Regions from separate parts of the Rhizobacter sp. P2_D12 genome, predicted to be linked through region 1. Evidence: predicted binding sites of a transcription regulator. Region 1 holds the regulator's gene; each other region holds the start of a gene.

Evidence for each region. Region 1 encodes FliA, which starts transcription of late flagellar genes. Its sites were predicted from a motif close to CTAAAGTTTNNNNNNNNNNNGCCGNTA; they were not measured.
Region 2: fliS (flagellar export chaperone FliS) is a predicted target of FliA. The motif match lies at 3,697-3,723, and genes of this name have one in related genera.
Region 3: AC1DYN_RS18520 (flagellin domain-containing protein) is a predicted target of FliA. The motif match lies at 3,748-3,774, and genes of this name have one in related genera.

Annotation. Positions count from the first base shown of each region.
Region 1 is NZ_JBFUEB010000008.1:88,043-93,725, forward strand. It holds gene flgA (flagellar basal body P-ring formation chaperone FlgA) at 1-257, shown strand, start outside; gene flgM (flagellar biosynthesis anti-sigma factor FlgM) at 373-696, shown strand; gene AC1DYN_RS04335 (hypothetical protein) at 702-1,094, shown strand; gene AC1DYN_RS04340 (class I SAM-dependent methyltransferase) at 1,163-1,903, opposite strand; gene AC1DYN_RS04345 (methyl-accepting chemotaxis protein) at 1,906-3,249, opposite strand; gene AC1DYN_RS04350 (RNA polymerase sigma factor FliA) at 3,270-3,983, opposite strand; gene AC1DYN_RS04355 (MinD/ParA family ATP-binding protein) at 4,004-4,786, opposite strand; partial or broken gene flhF (flagellar biosynthesis GTPase FlhF) at 4,842-5,683, opposite strand, start outside.
Region 2 is NZ_JBFUEB010000055.1:7,297-12,979, reverse strand. It holds gene AC1DYN_RS18560 (hybrid sensor histidine kinase/response regulator) at 1-152, opposite strand, end outside; gene AC1DYN_RS18555 (alanyl-tRNA editing protein) at 187-903, opposite strand; gene AC1DYN_RS18550 (alpha/beta fold hydrolase) at 949-1,803, opposite strand; gene AC1DYN_RS18545 (flagellar brake protein) at 2,059-2,820, opposite strand; gene AC1DYN_RS18540 (flagellar protein FliT) at 2,877-3,176, opposite strand; gene fliS (flagellar export chaperone FliS) at 3,243-3,659, opposite strand; gene fliD (flagellar filament capping protein FliD) at 3,964-5,376, opposite strand; gene AC1DYN_RS18525 (flagellin N-terminal helical domain-containing protein) at 5,556-5,683, opposite strand, start outside.
Region 3 is NZ_JBFUEB010000055.1:1,474-7,156, forward strand. It holds gene AC1DYN_RS18510 (class I SAM-dependent methyltransferase) at 84-1,586, opposite strand; gene AC1DYN_RS18515 (O-linked N-acetylglucosamine transferase, SPINDLY family protein) at 1,583-3,535, opposite strand; gene AC1DYN_RS18520 (flagellin domain-containing protein) at 3,940-4,785, shown strand; gene AC1DYN_RS18525 (flagellin N-terminal helical domain-containing protein) at 5,106-5,683, shown strand, end outside.

The sequences.
Region 1 (5,683 bases):
CCGCGATCGGCCGCACGCTGGCCCGGCCGCTGCTGGCCGGCCAGAGCGTGAGGCAGGTCACGCTGAAGGCGCGCCAATGGTTTGCGGCCGGTGATACGGTGCAGATCCGTGCGGTGGGCAACGGTTACGCGGTGGCCGGCTCGGGCGAGGCCCTGACGGCCGGCATCGAGGGCCAGCCGGCGCGCGTGCGCACCGAAAGCGGCCGCCTGGTGACCGGTGTCGCCGTGGCAGAACACCAGTTGGAACTCGCATTGTGAAATATCCGTTCACGCACAACAATGCTGGCGAAAGCCCTAAAGTCGCCGGCAGGCGGGCCGATACACCGTGCATGTTGAAAGGCCGGGGCATCTGTCCCGCCCCAAGGAGTCCTTCATGAGCATCAAGATCGGCCATCACGCAGAAGCAGCAGCCCCCGCGCAAGCGGTGGGTGCGGCCTCGCAGAAGCAGGCAGCTCCGGCCAAGCAGGCCGAAGCGGTCGCCCCGGTCGCCGGCAAGCCCGAAGCCAGCACGACCGTCTCGCTGTCGAGCGCGGCATCGATGGGCGGCACGACGTCGGCCACGGCCGACTTCGACGCCGACAAGGTCAAGCGCATTTCCGACGCGATCGAGAACGGCACGTTCAAGGTCAACCCGGAAGCCATCGCCGACAAGTTGATCGCCAACGCCAACGAGGTGCTGGGCAAGGTGTCGAGCTGAGCACCATGCAGCATCCGGTGATTCCCGCGTACGAAACCACGCCCGAGCTTGAGACGACGCTCGGCGCGGTCGAGACCCAACTGGCTTCGCTGGGCGAAGCGCTGCGCTCGCGCGACAGCGACGCCATCGACCTGCATGCCACCGAACTGCACCGCTCGCTCGCGCGCGCGGTGGACCATTTCACGCTGGCGGCCCGCAACGGCCCGGTGCCGACGCCGCTGCGCGAGCGGCTGATGATGGCCGGCGGGCTGGTGGCGGCGCAGCGCGAGTCGCTGGCGCGTGCCACGGCCGCACTGGACCGCGCGATCGACGTGCTGATGCCGCGCGAGCGGCCGGCGGCGGTGTATTCCGCGATGGGGTCCGGTGACCGCGGTCGCGGCGGCGTGATTCAAGCTTGAATGACGGTCCCGGATTGGCATCCGGGCTACCCATCTCGTGGCCCGGATGCCAATCCGGGTTTCGTCGGTCACTTCGCCGTGAACGGCACCCGATACAACCACACCGGCCGGCCATCCGGACAGGTGTGACGCGCCGCAGCGCGCAACCCCTGCGCCTCGAACTCCAGGCTCGCCAGCCAGGCGCCCGCGCGCAACTGTCGCTGCGCCTTCTCCACCGCCCGTCCCATGCTCTCCGGCCGCTGGAACAGGTAGACCATCTCGTACGCTGACCAGTCCGCGGCCCAGATGTCGGCCCGCGTGACCCGCGCCGGAATGCCCGACACGCGGCAGCGCAACGCGCAAGCCAGCCGCAGCGGCCAGCTCCATTCCATGCCGTCGAGCCGCGCCGTCGGGTACGCGGCGTGCAGTTCGCGCAAGCCATCCCCCAGCCCGCAGCCGGCATCGACGACCCGCGCCCCGTCCGGCAACGGTGCGAGCCGCGCCAGCCCGTCCAGCGCGCCGCGCGGCGTCGGGAACACCGGCGCATCGCGCCAGGCATGCAAGGGGTAGATCGCCAGCAGGACGGCCAGCGGCAGCAGCCAGGCCCAGGCCGGCAACGCACCGGCCAAGCCCGAGGCCAGCAAGGACAGCGGAAAGCCGAGTGCAACGAACACCCGCCGCCAGCGCGTGCCGGCGGTCAGCGCAAGCACGCCGCCGAGCCCGGTCGCGAGCAGCAGCGCCACGCTCCCCGGCACATCGAGATGCCGCAGCCCAACGAACAATGCCCAGGCCAGGGCCCAGGCGGTCAGTGCCGGCAGCGGCCAGATCACGTCTAGAAGTTGAACGCCAGCCGCACGCCGCCCCAGTGCCGGCCCTGCACCGTGATCGGCGCCGCGGCTTCCTTCAGCAGCACGAACTGGCCGCCGCCCATGTCGCGGCGGTAGGTCTGCAGCAGGAACGGGCGCTGGTTGCGCGCCGACGCCAGGCCGGTGCGGTCGTTGAAGATGCGGCGGTAGCGGCTGTTGGCCGTGTCCCAGGCCAGGTCGCCGCGCTGCGGGTGGCAGTACTTCTTGTTGTGCGTCGCGACGTAGCCGTTGCGGTCGACCGAGATGCAGAACACCACCTTCGGGCTCAGCGCCAGCACGCGCTCCTGCACCTGCGGGAACAAGCGGTCGGCCAGCTCGACGAAACGCGTCAGGTGCTGCGCCGGGCTGGTGCCGGCCAGCGGCTTGTACTGCTCGTCGAACAGGTCGGCCAGCGAGATCGTCTGCGTGCGCACCGAATCCTCGAGCAGCTTGCCGATCTGCGCGGCCGCGTCCATCGCGGCCTGGATGAATGGCGTGTCCTCGGTCTCGATGCCGCATTCGGCCACCAGCTCGATCAGGTGCTCGGAGACCTTCAGGAAGGCCTCGCTGCGGCGCATCGCGCTGTCGAGCGCGGACGTGGTCTGCTGGATCTCCGACTGCATCGTGCCCATCTGCGCGTTGACGCCGTCGCAGATCTGGCGGCTTTGCGCGGCCGCCGCGGTGATGCTGGCGACACCGGCCTCCACGTCGGCCAGCGCCTTGTGGAACCCGCCCTGCTCCGCACCGCCCGGGCGCGACTGGATCTCGCGCGACAAGGCCTCGATGCGCGTGTCCAGGTCGCCCACCGTCCTCATGATGGCCTTGGACGAGCCCTCGACCTTCGAGGCCAGGTCCTTCACCGCATCGGCGACCACGCCGAAGCCGCGCCCGGCCTCGCCGGCGCGCTTGGCCTCGACCGAGGCGTTGAACGCCACCAGCCGGGTCTGCAAGGCGATCTGCGTGATCTCGCCGGCGGCCTCGGCCACCTGGCGCAGCGTGTCGACGATGCCCGACACCTCGGTGCCGACGGCCTCGACCGCCTCGCGCGCGCGGCCGACCGCATCCAGGCTGCCGGACGTCACGTCGCCGATCGCCTGCTGGGCCCGCGTGATCTCGCCCAGCTGGCCGGCCAGCACGCTGACGGCCTGGGCCTGGCGCGTCGACACCTTGCTGGCGTCGTCGAGCAGGCCGCGCACCTCGGCCGCGTCGCGGCCCACGCTGGACGCCTGCTTGCCGATGGACTGCACGGCGGCGCGCAGATCGGGGCCGGTGTGCTCGACCAGCGGCTCGATCGGCTGCGTGTCGGGCGCCTTCCTGAACATGGCAAACATGGGGTCTCTTTTCTTTTGGATCACCATTCGCGCAGCTTCACGCGAAGCCGGGCGATGGACTGGCTGTGCAGCTGGCAGACGCGCGATTCGGTCACCTTCAGCACGGCCGCGATTTCCTTCAGGTTCATGTCGTGCTCGTAGTACATGCTCATCACGTACTGCTCGCGCTCGGGCAGCGTCTTGATGCCTTCGACCAGGGCCTCGCGCATGCGCTGGTCCTGCAGCTGCGCGAGCGGGTTCAGGCCTTCGTCGGCGACGTGCCGGTCGAGGTAGTCATTGTCGCCATCGTCGCCCGACATGTCCTCCAGGTAAACCAGCTGGGTGCCGCGCACCTTGCCCAGCAGTTCCTGGTATTCGGCCAGCGTGACGCCCATCTCGCGGGCGATCTCGCTCTCGGCGGGCGCGCGGCCGAGCCTCTGCTCGAGCTTGTGCACCGCCGATTCGATGGTGCGCTGCTGCTTGCGCGTGCCGCGCGACAGGTAATCGTTGCCGCGCAGCTCGTCGAGCATCGCGCCGCGGATGCGCTGCGTCGCGAAGGTCTCGAACTGCACGCCCTGGGCCGCGTCGAAGCGGCTCAGCGCGTCGGTCAGGCCGATCATGCCGACCTGGATCAGGTCGTCGATCTCGACGTTGGCAGGCAGCTTGGCGATCATCTGGTGCGCGAGTCGGCGCACCAGCGGGCTGTACTGCTTGAGCATCGTGTTGACGTCGAGTTGGCCTTTGGCGGTGTACATGGGGTCAGCTCCGGGGGAATTCAGTTCAGGGCCTGTTGCGGAAACTCGCGGTACACCGGGTGGCCGGTGTGCAGGCTGGTTTCGGCAGCGGCAGGCTGCAGCACGTCGCGGGCCCAGCGGCGCAGGGCTTGCGGCGGCGGATCGTTGACGTCGGATGCGGGATCGATGTGCATCCAGTCGCGCAGCACGGCGCCCAGGAAGCCATCGGCACAGGAAGCGATCTGCTGCGCGATGCGTTCGGCACGCGGCGAGCTCGGCGCGGCGCCCAGCAGCAGGTCGTGCACCAGCAGGCCGGCGCGCTGCGTCAGCAGCTTCATCGCGGCATAGGCGTGGGTCACGCTGGCGGGGCGGTCGTCGGCCAGCAGCAGCGGGCGGGCCTCGCTGCGCATGAAGAGGCGGCACAGGTCGGTCTCGGTGGCGTGCACCAGCACCACGTCGGCATGCGGCGCGGCGTCGGCCGCGGCGTGCAGGAAGTTGGCGGTGCTGCCGTGCGCATCGACGTAGCGCAGCGGCAGGCCGCGCGCGGCCAGGTACGACACCTGGTGCGACAGCGGCTCGACGCAGCCGGTCAGGCCGACGGCCGTCAGCTCGGCCGGGGCCGGCGCGCGGTCGGACGCGTCGATCACCAGCACGTGGGCGCCGAGCTCGCCGAAGGCGGTGCACAGGCGTTCCAGCATCACGCCGCCGAACGCCATGTTCGGGTTGGCGACCACCGGCACGAAACGCACGCGCGTCTGGCCGAACAGCTGGCGCAGGCCGTGGGCCTGGTCTTGCGGGAACGAGGAGTCGTAGGCGTCGTGCATGGGGCGCTGTGGACGGTCGTGGGGTTTGTTGTTCTGCTCGATCGAACGGTGCGGATCAGGCGTGCAGGGAACCGCGCGTGCGCAGCACCGGCTGGCGCGCCGTGAAGATCAGGTTCACGTCGTCGGCATCCATGCGGTAGGCGCTGCCGGTGTTGGCGCGCAGCGCGCGATGCACCAGCGCGTGGGCCGACAGGCGGTGCCAGTCTTCCGGCACGCGCTGGCCGTTGGCGACGCCGACGACCTTCAGCTTGTGGCGGATCAGCGCGTCCAGCGCCGGGGCCAGCTTGACGGCTTCGTCGAGCTTGGACAGCACGATGCCTTTGCAGGCGGCGGCGCGGTAGGACACCATCACGTCCTCGATGGTCTCGCCCTGGGCGGCGGCGTTCACGACCAGCAGCTTCTGGATCGAGCGGTGGGCCAGCATGTCCAGCAGCTCGCGGGTGCGGCTGTCGCGCTGCGCCATGCCGGCGGTGTCGATCAGCACCATCTTCTTGGCCGCCAGCAGTTCCAGCAGGTCTTCGAGCGAGGCGCGGTCGTGCGCGGTGTGCACCGGCACGCCGAGGATGCGGCCATAGGCGCGCAGCTGTTCGTGGGCGCCGACCCGGTAGGCATCGAGCGTGATCAGGCCGAGGTTGGCGGCGCCGTGCTTGGTGGCGAAGGCGGCGGCGATCTTGGCGGCGCTGGTGGTCTTGCCGACGCCGGTGGAGCCGATCAGCGCGTAGACGCCGCCCTGGTCTTCGAGCGCGGCCTCGTTCTCGCCGGTCAGCAGGTTGCGCTCGAGGATGTTGGCGGCCCAGGCGGTCTCGTCGCTGACGTCGTTGGGCAGGCTTTCGGCCAGCTTGCGGATCAGCGCCGGCGAGAAGCCGCTGTCGAGCAGCTTCTGGATCAGCAGCGCCT
Region 2 (5,683 bases), on a different contig from region 1:
TACGCATAGCGCCAGTCGCGACCGACCACGGCGACGCGGGTGTTGATGTGCTCCAGCAGCACGGCCATCAGCACCGGGTCGAGCGTGGGCAGCGCCGGCGGGTGCTCGCCCCACCTCGTGTCCGCCCAGCGCAACTCTCTTTCGTCTGTCATGACCAGCCTCGTCCGATCGACAGCGGGATCCTGTTCATGCGAAACCGAGCACCACGCGGCGCGTCATCGCCGATTTCTTCTCGATCTTGGTCACCACCACCGCGCCGATGTCGGCGGTGTTGGCGACGTGCGTGCCGCCGCAGGGCTGCAGGTCGACGCCTTCGATCTCCAGCACGCGCACGCGGCCCAGCCCGCGCGGCGGCTGCACGCTCATGCTGCGCACGAGGCCAGGGTTGGCATCCAGCTCGTCCTCGCTGATCCAGCGGTGGCGCACCGGGTGGGCCTCGGCCACCAGGCGGGCGATGCCGGCGCTCAGCGTCTCCTTGTCGAGCGGCTCGGTCATGTGGAAATCGAGCCGCGCCGAGTCGGCGGTGATCGAGCAGCCGTCGACCTGGTGCGGCACCAGCGCGCACAGCAGGTGCGTCGCGGTGTGGAAGCGCATGTGGCGCGCGCGCCGCTGGCGGTCGATGCGGGCCGTCACCGGCTGGCCGACGGCCAGGCTGGCCAGCAGCGCCTCCTGCCCAGGCGCCGGCACGTGGACGATCTCGCCCGGCGCGGCGCCCTTGCGCGTGTCGGCGACCTGCAGCACGCGCCCGTCGGGCAACTGCAGCTCGCCGCGGTCGCCGGCCTGGCCGCCGCCCAGCGGATAGAACACGGTGCGGTCGAGCTGCACGCCCTGCGCGTCCAGCACGGTGATGCGGGCCTCGCAGTGGTCCAGGGAGGCGTCTTCGCGGAACAGTTCTTCGGTCATGGCGGCAGGCGGGTGGATCGTTGCAGCAGACCCGACATCATGCCGTCAACCGGCTTCGGAGATGAAGCGGCGCAGCACTTGAAACGCGTCGTCGGGTTTCTCGCGCCAGGCGCCGTGGCCGATGCCGGGGAAGGCGTGGAACTGCATCCACTGCGGCGGCAGCGCCTCGGCGATGTCGCGGGCGTCTTCCAGCGGGCACACCGGGTCGAGCTCGCCGGCCATCACCAGCACCGGGCAGCGGGCTTGCGCCAGGCCGGGCAGCAAGTTCATCTGCTGCTGTTCGCCGCGGATGAAGGCCTGCAGGATCTCGGGGGCGGTGAAGCGCCACGGCCCCAGGTCGGTACGGCCGACGAGGCTCGGGTTGTAGAGCGGCTTGCACACCTGCTGGTAGACGGCGGTGTTGGCCTCGCTCGGGTCGGCCCAGAAGCGTTCGGCGATGCGGCGCGCCTCGGGGCCGCCGAGCTGCTCGAACATCGCCAGCTTGCGCGGCATCGCCATGCTGCCGGCGGTGCTGGACAGGATCACCTTGGCCGCGTGCGCCGGGTGGCGGGCGATGTAGCGCTGCGCGACGAAGCCGCCGAACGACTGGCCGAGCACGATGGGCTTGACGACGCCGAGCGCGTCGCACAGGCGCACCACGTCGTCGGCCCAGGTGTCCAGCGTCCATTCGCTGCTCGGGCGACGGTCGCTCAGGCCGTGGCCGCGGTGGTCGTAGTAGACGACCTGGGCCAGGTCGGCCAGGCGCGAGAACGCCGGCTTGAACGCGACGTGGTCGAAGCCGGGGCCGCCGTGCAGCAGCACCAGGGTGGGTTTCTCGCGAACGGTGTCGCCTTCAGGGATGAGGCCGGGGCCTTCGACGTCCACAAACAGCCGCACACCGGGCTCGATTTCGATTCGCATCAGCGGATCTTATATGGCCCCCCAGTCGCTTCGCTCCTGCCCCCAAGGGGCGCCTCCCAGCGGCCCGGCAAAGCCGGCTCCGCGGGAGTGGCTTGATGGGTCGCGCGCTACGCTCGCTCTGGTGTCGTGTGGGGCGGTGCCGGATTGGAGCAAACGCAGCACGCGACCCATCAAGCAACGCGCCGGGGAACTGGCTTTGCCAGGCCCCTGGTGTGGCGCCCCTTGGGGGCAGGAGCGAAGCGACTGGGGGGCTGTTCAGCCGCCCAGCATGCGCTGGCGCTTCTGGGTCTGGTCGATGTAGCGCTGCAGCAGCCGCGCCACGTCGTGGCCGGGGTTGACGATCTCGCAGCCCAGGCGCACGCCGCGCGATTCCGGGTTCAGCGAGGTCACGTGCTGCAGCCGCAGCGCCACGCTGAGGCGGGTGTCCACGTCCAGGTCCATCTGCACGCCGTTCAGCACCACGCCGGGTTGCAGCGGCGGCACGTCGTCGGGCAGGAACAGCGCGCAGCCGCCGATGCTGACGTCCAGCACCCGCAGCGCGAGCGGCATCTCGTGGATCGCCGGATGGCGCACGCGCGCCGTCGGCGTGCTGCGCAGCAACGGGCGCACCCGGTAGCCGTTGCGGCGCTGGAAGCGGAACAGCTCGCGCGGCAGCGCGCAGTTCAGCACCGCATTGCGGCCGCTGTGCACCATCACCAGGCCGGTCGCGTCGAACTGCACCTTGATGCTGTCGAGGTAGGCGACGACGACCGCGTCCTCCGATTCGATCAGGGCCTGCACCTGGTTGCTTTCGGCCTCGGCGCTGAAGCTGATCAGGCCGCGTGCCGGGTCCACCGACCACAGCGTCGTCGTGTAGACCGAGCCGTCGCTGCCGTTCAGGTTGACGAGCAGGTTGCCATCCTGCAGGCGCTTGAGCATCGCCAGCACCTCGGGCACCGCCGTGATGCGAAAGTCCTCCAGCCCGCCATGGGCGGCAGACAGGGCGTCCAGCGGCATCGGCAAGGTGTCCAAGCTCATGCTCTTCTCCGTTCGGCATCGGGCCCGTGCGCACGGGCCTTCCGCTCAAGGGGTGCTCAGTGGACGGTTTTCGGCTTGCCGGCCAGCAGCGCGTCCAGGTCTTCCAGCCAGGGTTCGGCCAGGTGGCGGATCTCGGCGTCGTTCACCAGGATACGCTGCATGATGCGCGACTTCAGCTGCGCCTCTTCCGAATCCAGCGGGCGCTGGGCGGCAGCATGCTTGAGCTGGGAGATCAGCACGGCGCAGGCGCCTTCGAGCTTGACCACGTGGTCCCAGTTGCCGACGCGTGCCGCCTCCAGCATGTCCTGGCTGGCGCGCTCGATCGCCTCGTAGTAGTTCAACAGGGCCTTGTTCATGGGGTGGTCTCCGCTCTCGTTCGACCGGTCGATCTGGCTGTAGGTTTTCATCATGGTGGTGTTCGTTCAGGCGGCGGTCTTCATCGAGATCTCGGCCCACGCGCTGCGCAGGGGCTCGACCAGCTGGGCACATTCCTCCAGCGCCGCTTCGTCGCTGTGCAGGTTGGCCTGCGTCAGGCGCAGCGCCATGTAGGCATACAGCTCGTTCAGGCTGGCGGCGAGCTGGCCGCCGTCCTTCAGGTTCAGCCCGCCCTTCAGGCCTTCCTCGACGATGCGCACGGCGCGCCCGATGGCACGTCCCTTGGCCTCGATGTTGCCGGCACGGATCGCGCCGCGGGCCTGGGCCAGGCAATCGACCAGGCCGTCGAACAGCATCGCGATCAGCTGGTGCGGCGAGGCGCCGTCGACGCCGGTGCTGACCTGCACATCCTGGTAGGTCTGGCGGCGGCCGAAGGGCGATGCGGCGTAGGCGGGAGCGAACATGTCGTTGGCTTTCTGCGTCGTGACTGGATGCACTGTTTATCGGCCCGGCCCGGGCAGCCTTTAGCCCGATGGAACCGCCTGAAACAGGGCCCATTTCGCCCTCAAGTGAAACCAGGCGTGAGCGCGGCGGAATGAGGCTTCGACAAGCTCAGCCCGAACGGCAGTGTGCGCCGGCTTCGACAAGCTCAGCCCGAACGGAGCAGTGCAAGCGCAGCGAAGCACCCATCAAGCAACGCGCCGGGATCCGGCTTTGCCGGGCCCAGGCGTGGCGCCCCTTGGGGGCAGGAGCGAAGCGACTGGGGGGCTAACTACTCTTGTTCCAGYTGGCGATCTGCTGCGTGATGTAGGTGCTCAGCGTGTTCAGGCCGGCCATCTTGGTGTCCAGCGCCGTGTACTGCGCGCGCAGCCGCTTCTCGGTGTCCGTCATCCGCGTGGTGATGTCGTCCTGCCGGCCCTCGTTGTCCTTCAGCGTGCTGTTCAGCCCGGCGGTGCGGGTGGCCAGCGCGCCGTCGGTGCCCAGGACCTGGTCGCCCAGCGCGCGCAGCTTCTGCGCGAAGCCATCGTTCGCCGAATCGGCCACGTCGCTGTTCGCGAAGGCCTTCTTCATCTCGGGCAGGTTGGCCAGCGCGCTGTTCAGCTTGGTGTCGCTCACCTTCAGCGTGCCGTCGGTCTGGATCTCGAGGCCCATCGACGACAGCGTCGGAAAGGCGCTCGAGGCCGTCCCGGTCCCCGTCAGCATCGAACGCAGCTGGCGCTGCAGCGACACCGCCGTGCTGTCGCCCTGCAGCGTGCCGGCGGTCTTGGTCGCGTCGTCGTACTTGGTCTGGCTCTTCAACAGCGAGGACAGCCCGTTGTAGGCCGCCACGAAGCTGGTGATCGCACTCTTGATCGAGGTGTTGTCCTGGGCCACGCTGACCTGCACGTCGCCGGTCGTGACCTTCTGCAGGTTCATCGTCAGGCCCTGCACCACGTCGTTCAGCGTGTTGCTGGCCGAGGTGATGTCCAGCCCGTTGATCTTCGCCTTGGCATCGGCGGCCGTCTGCGTGCGCGTCATTGCCGCCGAGCCGTCGGTCGCGTCGTACGCGAACGCCGACGGGCCGCTGCCGCTGGCCGTCACCCGAAAGCCGTTGGCGACGCCGGTGGACGTCGACGACAGCACCAGGCGGGCACCGCTGGAATCGGTCACGATGGACGCGGACACGCCACCGCCCGCCGCATTGATCTTGTCGCGCACGTCGGCCAGCGTGTCGGTCGCGCTGATCGCGATGTTCATCGAATTGATGGTCGCGCGGGCCTTGAAGCCCGGCTCGCCCACGTCCCAGCTGCCCACGTCGATGGTGAGCGATCCCTCACCGACGACGGAGCTGGTCGATGCGAAGCTGGTGCTGGCCACCGACTGCGACGCGGCCAGGCTCTGCACGCTGACCGCGTAGTTGCCGGCGGCCGCGCTGCTGCCGCTGGACACCGTGATCGCCGAGGTGTCGGCCGAGGTGGCCGTGGTCGCGCTCCAGGTCGCCGACTTGGTCAGCGCCAGCGCGGCGTCGCGGAAACCGGAGACGGACGACTGCACCGAGCCGTACGCCGAGATCTTGGTCTGGATCTTGGTCGCTTCGGTCTGGAGCTGCGTGACCGGAAGCTTTTCGACCGCCATCAACTTGGTGATGATGGATTCGACGTCCAGTCCGCTGCCTATCCCTGCTGAAGTAACTGATGCCATGGCCGGAACCTTTCGGAAGAGTGGACGGCAAGCGGAGGAAGCCTCGCTGCCACAGTCCTAAAAGAAGGATGGGCCCCCCAACGGGGAGTCCGATATCGCGTGTATCGGATGTTCGGCGATGCAACTTGAGGGCCGGGCGCGGATTTTTTTCCGGCGCCGCGCCGTCCCGTCCGGATTCTTCAGCCCTTCAGCAGCTGCAGCACCTGCTGCGGCAGCTGGTTGGCCTGGGCCACCATCGCGTTGCCGGCCTGCTGCAGGATCTGCGAGCGGCTCAGCGCGGCGGTTTCCGCGGCAAAGTCGGCGTCCA
Region 3 (5,683 bases), on a different contig from region 1:
AAGCCGAAGGCGCGCGCAAGTCCTTGTCGCAGAACGAAAAAAAGACCGCGCGTGGCGGTCTTTCGGGGTCGGGCGGGGGCGTTTCAGGCCTGGATGGCGGCCAGGTCGGCGGCGTAGCGGTCGCTCATGTCGTCCGGCAACGCGAAATCTGCCCGCATGACGCGGGCCGTGGTGCGCTCGCGCGGCGTCGTTTCCACCTTGGTCAGCACCACGCGCATGAAGGCAGCCTTGTCCTTCTGGCATTCGCGCAGGCCGTCGTCGAGGTAGCCGAACTGCGCCAGCTGGAAGCGGTGCTCGAACCAGCCCAGGTACCAGAACCAGTCGGTGTAGTACAGCCACGATTTCTCGTTCAGCGCCCGCAGGTGGGTCGGGTCCTGCCAGGCGGTGGGGGCGTGCTCGTACGGCACCTCGATGATGAAGCTGCCGCCGGTCTTCAGCAGCGCCAGGCAATTGCCCATCAGCTGCGGCAGGTCGGGCACGTGCTCGAGCACGTTGTTCGCGAACACCAGCTCGGCGCTGCCTTGCTGCAGCAGCATGTCGCCGCCATAGGACGAGCGGGCCTGCACCGGCCAGGTCACCGGCTGGCCCAGGTCGAGCACCAGGTCGGGCTGGGCGCGCTCGAGGATGTCGATGTTCAGCCAGCCCGGTTTGTAGTCCTTGCCCGAGCCGAGGTTGATGCGCAGCGGCTGCCAGGCCAGCTGCGGCCGGCGCTCCTGGTGCACCCGGCCGTAGCCGGCGGCGAAGGCCAGGATGTCGGCATAGGCCTCGACCGGATCGGTGGCCTCGAAGCGCTGCAGTTGCGCGCGCGCCTGCTCGAAGAACGCCGGCGTGCCGAAATGGCTGCCGAACATCTCCGCCAGGCTGGCCTCGTCGAACCAGGTCACGCAGTCTTCGAAGGCCGCATGCGGCCGCGTCTGCGCGCGGCGCTCGGACAGCACCGGCGTGCCCAGCGACAGGCAGTGCGACACGCGCGCCTGCTCGAAGCGGCTGGACGGGTAGAAGTGCAGGTTGACCACCGCCTTCGCCTGCAGGATCACCTCGTCGCGCTCGGGGCCGTATAGCGGCTGGTCGAACAGCGCGACGCGCCGGCCGCTGGCCTCGATGCGCTGCAGCATCTCGCGCCGGCGCTCGTTCATGCTGCCGATGAACAGCAGGTCGATCGGGCGCTCTTCCAGCGGCACGGCCTGCTCCGGCTTCAGGTAGGGCGCGTACAGCAGCGGGAACAGCGGCACGTCGTCGGCATGCGTCGTGTACGCGGCGATGTTGTCGGCGTCGTACTCGATTACCGCCGAGGCGGCCAGCAGCTTGACGTAGTCCTCGCCCAGCGCGGCGCCGCCGCGGCCCAGCTGCTCCAGATTCACGAACAGGCAGGTGTAGCGCTCGCGCAGCCCGGTGTCGAAGCCGAGGTGGGCGCCGAACACCAGGTTCACCGCGTCGTGGCGCAGCCGGTTCTTTGCCAGCGTCACGTTGGCGCCCAGGCGGCGGAACTGGTGGCGGAAGTAGCGCGCCTGGTCGAGGAAACCGAGCGAATGCACGTAGCCGGGCGGCTGCACGATGCTCAGGTGGATGTCGGGCAGGCCGTTCATGCGGGGGCTCCTTCGGCGGGCAGCGCGAGGTGGTCGGGCGGCAGGCCTTGCGACCAGCGCTCGGCCATCGCCCACAGCAGGCGGCCGAAGTCGCGCGTCCAGGTGTCGCTGTCGAACAGCGGCGCGGTGTCGCGGGCCGCGACCAGGTGGGCGCGCAGCGCGGCGCGGGCGGGCGCGTCGGCGGCCAGCGCGAGGATGCGGGCCTCGTAGTCGGCGATGCTCGGGCAGGCGAGCTGCGGCAGGCCCACCGCGGCCAGCAGGCTGGCCGCCACGCGCGACGCGAAGGTCTCGCCTTCGTACGTGACGACCGGCACGCCGGCCCACAGCGCATCGCTGGCGGTGGTGTGGCCGTTGCAGGGCCAGGTGTCGATGAACAGGTCGGCCAGCGCGAGCCGGCTCAGGTGCTCGCGCAGCCCGATCTTCGGCGCGAACACCAGGCGCTGCGGGTCGATGCCGCGCGCGGCGGCCTCGGCGCGCAGCTGGCCGGGCGCGTGCTCGTTCCACTGCAGCAGCCACAGCACGGCACCCGGCAGCCGGTGCAGCAGGCGGCACCAGCTGTCGAACACCTCGGGCGACAGCTTGAACGGCTGGTTGAAGCCGCACAGCACCAGCGCGTCCTCCGGCAGGCCGGCCTGGGCGCGGCTGTACGGGCCGGGCAGCGGGCGCTGGCGGTCGTTCGGCTGGTAGCAGCCGGGCATCAGCGCGAGCTTCTCGCTGTAGTGCGCGGCGTGCTCCAGCGGCGAGACGATCGCGTCGCCGATGAAGTAGTCGATGCCGTCGGCGCTGGCGGCACCGGTCGTGCCGGGGAAGCCGAGGAAGCTCGCCTGCACCGGCGCGGCGCGGTGCGCGAAGATCGGCAGGCGGCCGTCGCGCGTGTGGCCCTTCAGGTCGACCAGCACGTCGATGCCGTCGTGGCGCACCTGCTGGGCGACCTCGAGATCGCTGCGCCTGGCCACGTCGGCGAAGCGGTCGGCGCCGCGGCGCAGCCGCTCGCGCATCGGGCTGCCGTCCTCGGGGCCGTGCGAGTACAAGGTGATCTCGAAGCGGCTGCGGTCGAGCTTCTCGAACACCTCGGCCATCAGCACCGCGGTGGCATGCTGGTGGAAATCGGCGGAAACAAAGCCCACGCGCAGGCGCGCGGGCAGCGGGCGAGGCGCCAGCGGCGGCAGCGGCTCGACGCGCTGCACCTGGAAGCGCCAGCACGAGCGCGCGACGCGCAGCTGCGTGAGCGGATCGTCGGTCAGCGTGACCTGTGCGAACACCGAGGCCCAGCTGGCGGCGTCGTCCGGCAGCGCGGTGGCGCTGCGCTGCAGCGCAGCCACGTCGGCCTGCGCGTTCTGCCAGCGGCACAGCTCGCGTTCGACGAAGGCCAGCAGGCCCTGCGCCGCCAGGTCGCCGCTGCCCAGGCCCAGCACGAGCGCGGTGCGGAAGCACTCGGTGGCTTCGGTCTTCATGCCCAGCGAGTTGAACGACAGGCCGAGCCGGTAGTGCGACAGCGCATGGTCGACGTTGCGCGACAGCGCCTCGAACAGCGCGGCGATCGCCGCCTGGTGCTGGCCGGCATTGAACAGCGCTTCGCCCAGGTTCTGCCAATACTCGGCGCCGCGCGGCGTCTGCTCGGGTTGCTGCTGCAGGCAGCTCGCAGCCTCGGCATAGCGGTGCTGCGCACTCAGGCAGTCGGCCGCGATCATGCGGGCGATCGCATCGTCGGGCCGCAGCGCCAGCGCCTTCTGCGCGCTGGCCAAGGCCTTGTCGTGCGCGCCGTTCTTCATCTGCGCACGCGCGAGGTTCAGCAGGAACAGGTGGTCGCGCGGGTTGCGCTGGCTGGCGCGGTGGAAGGCGGTCTCGGCGCGCGCCCAGTCGCCGGCCTTGGCGTGGACCACGCCTTCCTCCCAGTCGCGCTGGGCGCTGCGGGCGGGGGACGACGGCTTGTGGGGCTTGGTATGCATCGCGAAATTCTAGGAAGCGCCCGTCGGGCGAAGCCGCGGAGATGCGCCGCGGATGCCTGCCAGTTCGGCGCTTGGACACATTCCGAAACGTCTTCGCAGACCCTCAAGTTCCGGCCGCAAATGCAGATAGATGCAGGGTCCCAGTCCCGTTGTTCGGGGGATTGCCCAGAAATTTTGGAGGGCAGGTCTCAAGTCCAGAAAGTGGCGGTCCGATAAAGCCTCCAACGGCGACGCAGAAACGGCGCCGGGGTCCGGCAGGCAACAAGAAAGCCGGGCGCAGCAAGCCGCACACCTGGGTGGGCGGTCGTTTAGGCAGAGAGGAAAGCGGTAGAGAAACCAATCTGCCGAGGCAATGCCGGCGCTCTCAGCCGGGTCTCAGTTCAACCGTTATTGGAGTTTTTCAAATGGCAATGTCAGTCAACACCAACGTCACGTCGCTGAATGCACAACGCAATCTGTCGACCACCCAGAACTCGCTGTCGACCGCGATGCAGCGCCTGTCTTCCGGCCTGCGCGTCAACAGCGCCAAGGACGACGCCGCCGGCCTCGCGATCTCGGAGCGCATGGGCGCCCAGGTCCGCGGCATGAACGTCGCGATCCGCAACGCCAACGACGGCATCTCGCTGGCGCAGACCGCTGAAGGCGCGCTGGGCAAGGTCGGCGACTCGCTGCAGCGCATGCGTGAACTGGCTGTCCAGGCCCGCAACGGCACGAACGGCGACAGCGACAAGGATTCGCTGAACAAGGAATTCCAGCAGCTGAGCGCGGAAATCACCCGCGTGCTGGGCGGCACGACCTTCAACGGCATCGCCATCATCGGCGCCAGCGCCGGTGCCAAGGACTTCCAGATCGGTGCCAACACCACGACCAACGACGTCATCACCGTGACGACGACCGACATGACGGCCGATGCCAGCATCACCGCCGTGACGGCCAACACCGTGGTGATCGACAGCACGACGAACTCGGCTTCGCTGAAGACCGTCATCGACAACATCGACGGCGCGATCGACAAGGTGAACAGCGAGCGCGCCATGTACGGTGCGGCGCAGAACCGCTTCGACTCGGTGATCTCGAACCTGCAGACCTCGGTCGAGAACCAGTCGGCTGCCAAGAGCCGCATCACCGACGCCGACTTCGCGTCCGAAACGTCGAACCTGTCGCGGGCCCAGATCCTGCAGCAGGCCGGCACGGCGATGGTGGCGCAAGCCAACCAGCTGCCGCAGCAAGTGCTGTCGCTGCTGAAGTAAGCCGCCAGGCTCGCTTCCAAGGCCCCGCCCGGGAAACCGGGCGGGGCTTTTTCGTTTCGCGGCTCGAATTGGCGGGTCAGACCGGCTCATTTCCCGGTTTAGGACCGCTCCAGTTCTCGGAACAATCACTTCCACAGGTTCCTCGCCCGGGATCTGCGGTCCGGATCCACTGAAGGATGCTGACGGGGCGGTGTGCAGCAGCACACCTTTCATGTCGGTGACCAACGGTGATTCGCGCCGGGTCTGACGCAGGGCATCACCCCCCTGCGGCAAGCGCCGGCGCATTTCGCCGGGAGTCATTGATTCTTGAGGAGTGCTTCATGCCACAAACCATCAACACGAACATCGTTTCGCTGAATGCGCAACGAAACCTGAATTCATCCCAGTCCGCGCTGGCCGTCTCGATGCAGCGCCTGTCGTCCGGCTTGCGCGTCAACTCCGCCAAGGACGACGCCGCGGGCCTGGCCATCGCCGAACGCATGAACGCGCAGGTGCGCGGCATGAACGTCGCGGTGCGCAATGCCAACGACGGCATCTCGCTGGCGCAGACCGCTGAAGGTGCGCTGTCCAAGGTGGGCGACGCGCTGCAGCGCATGCGCGAACTGTCGGTGCAGGCTCGCAACTCGACCAACAGCGGCAGCGACAAGGACTCCCTGAACAAGGAATTCCAGCAGCTGTCGGCCGAAATCGGCCGCGTGCTCGCCGGCACCACGTTCAACGGCCAGCCGATCCTCGCGTCGACCGGCGTCCAGACCTTCCAGGTCGGCGCCAACACGACGGTCAACGACACGATCGACATCAACACCGTCGACCTGACGGTCGATGCCTCGATCACCGCGGTGACCGCGGCGACGACCGTGATCGACAGCACGACCGACTCGACGATGCTCGCGACCGT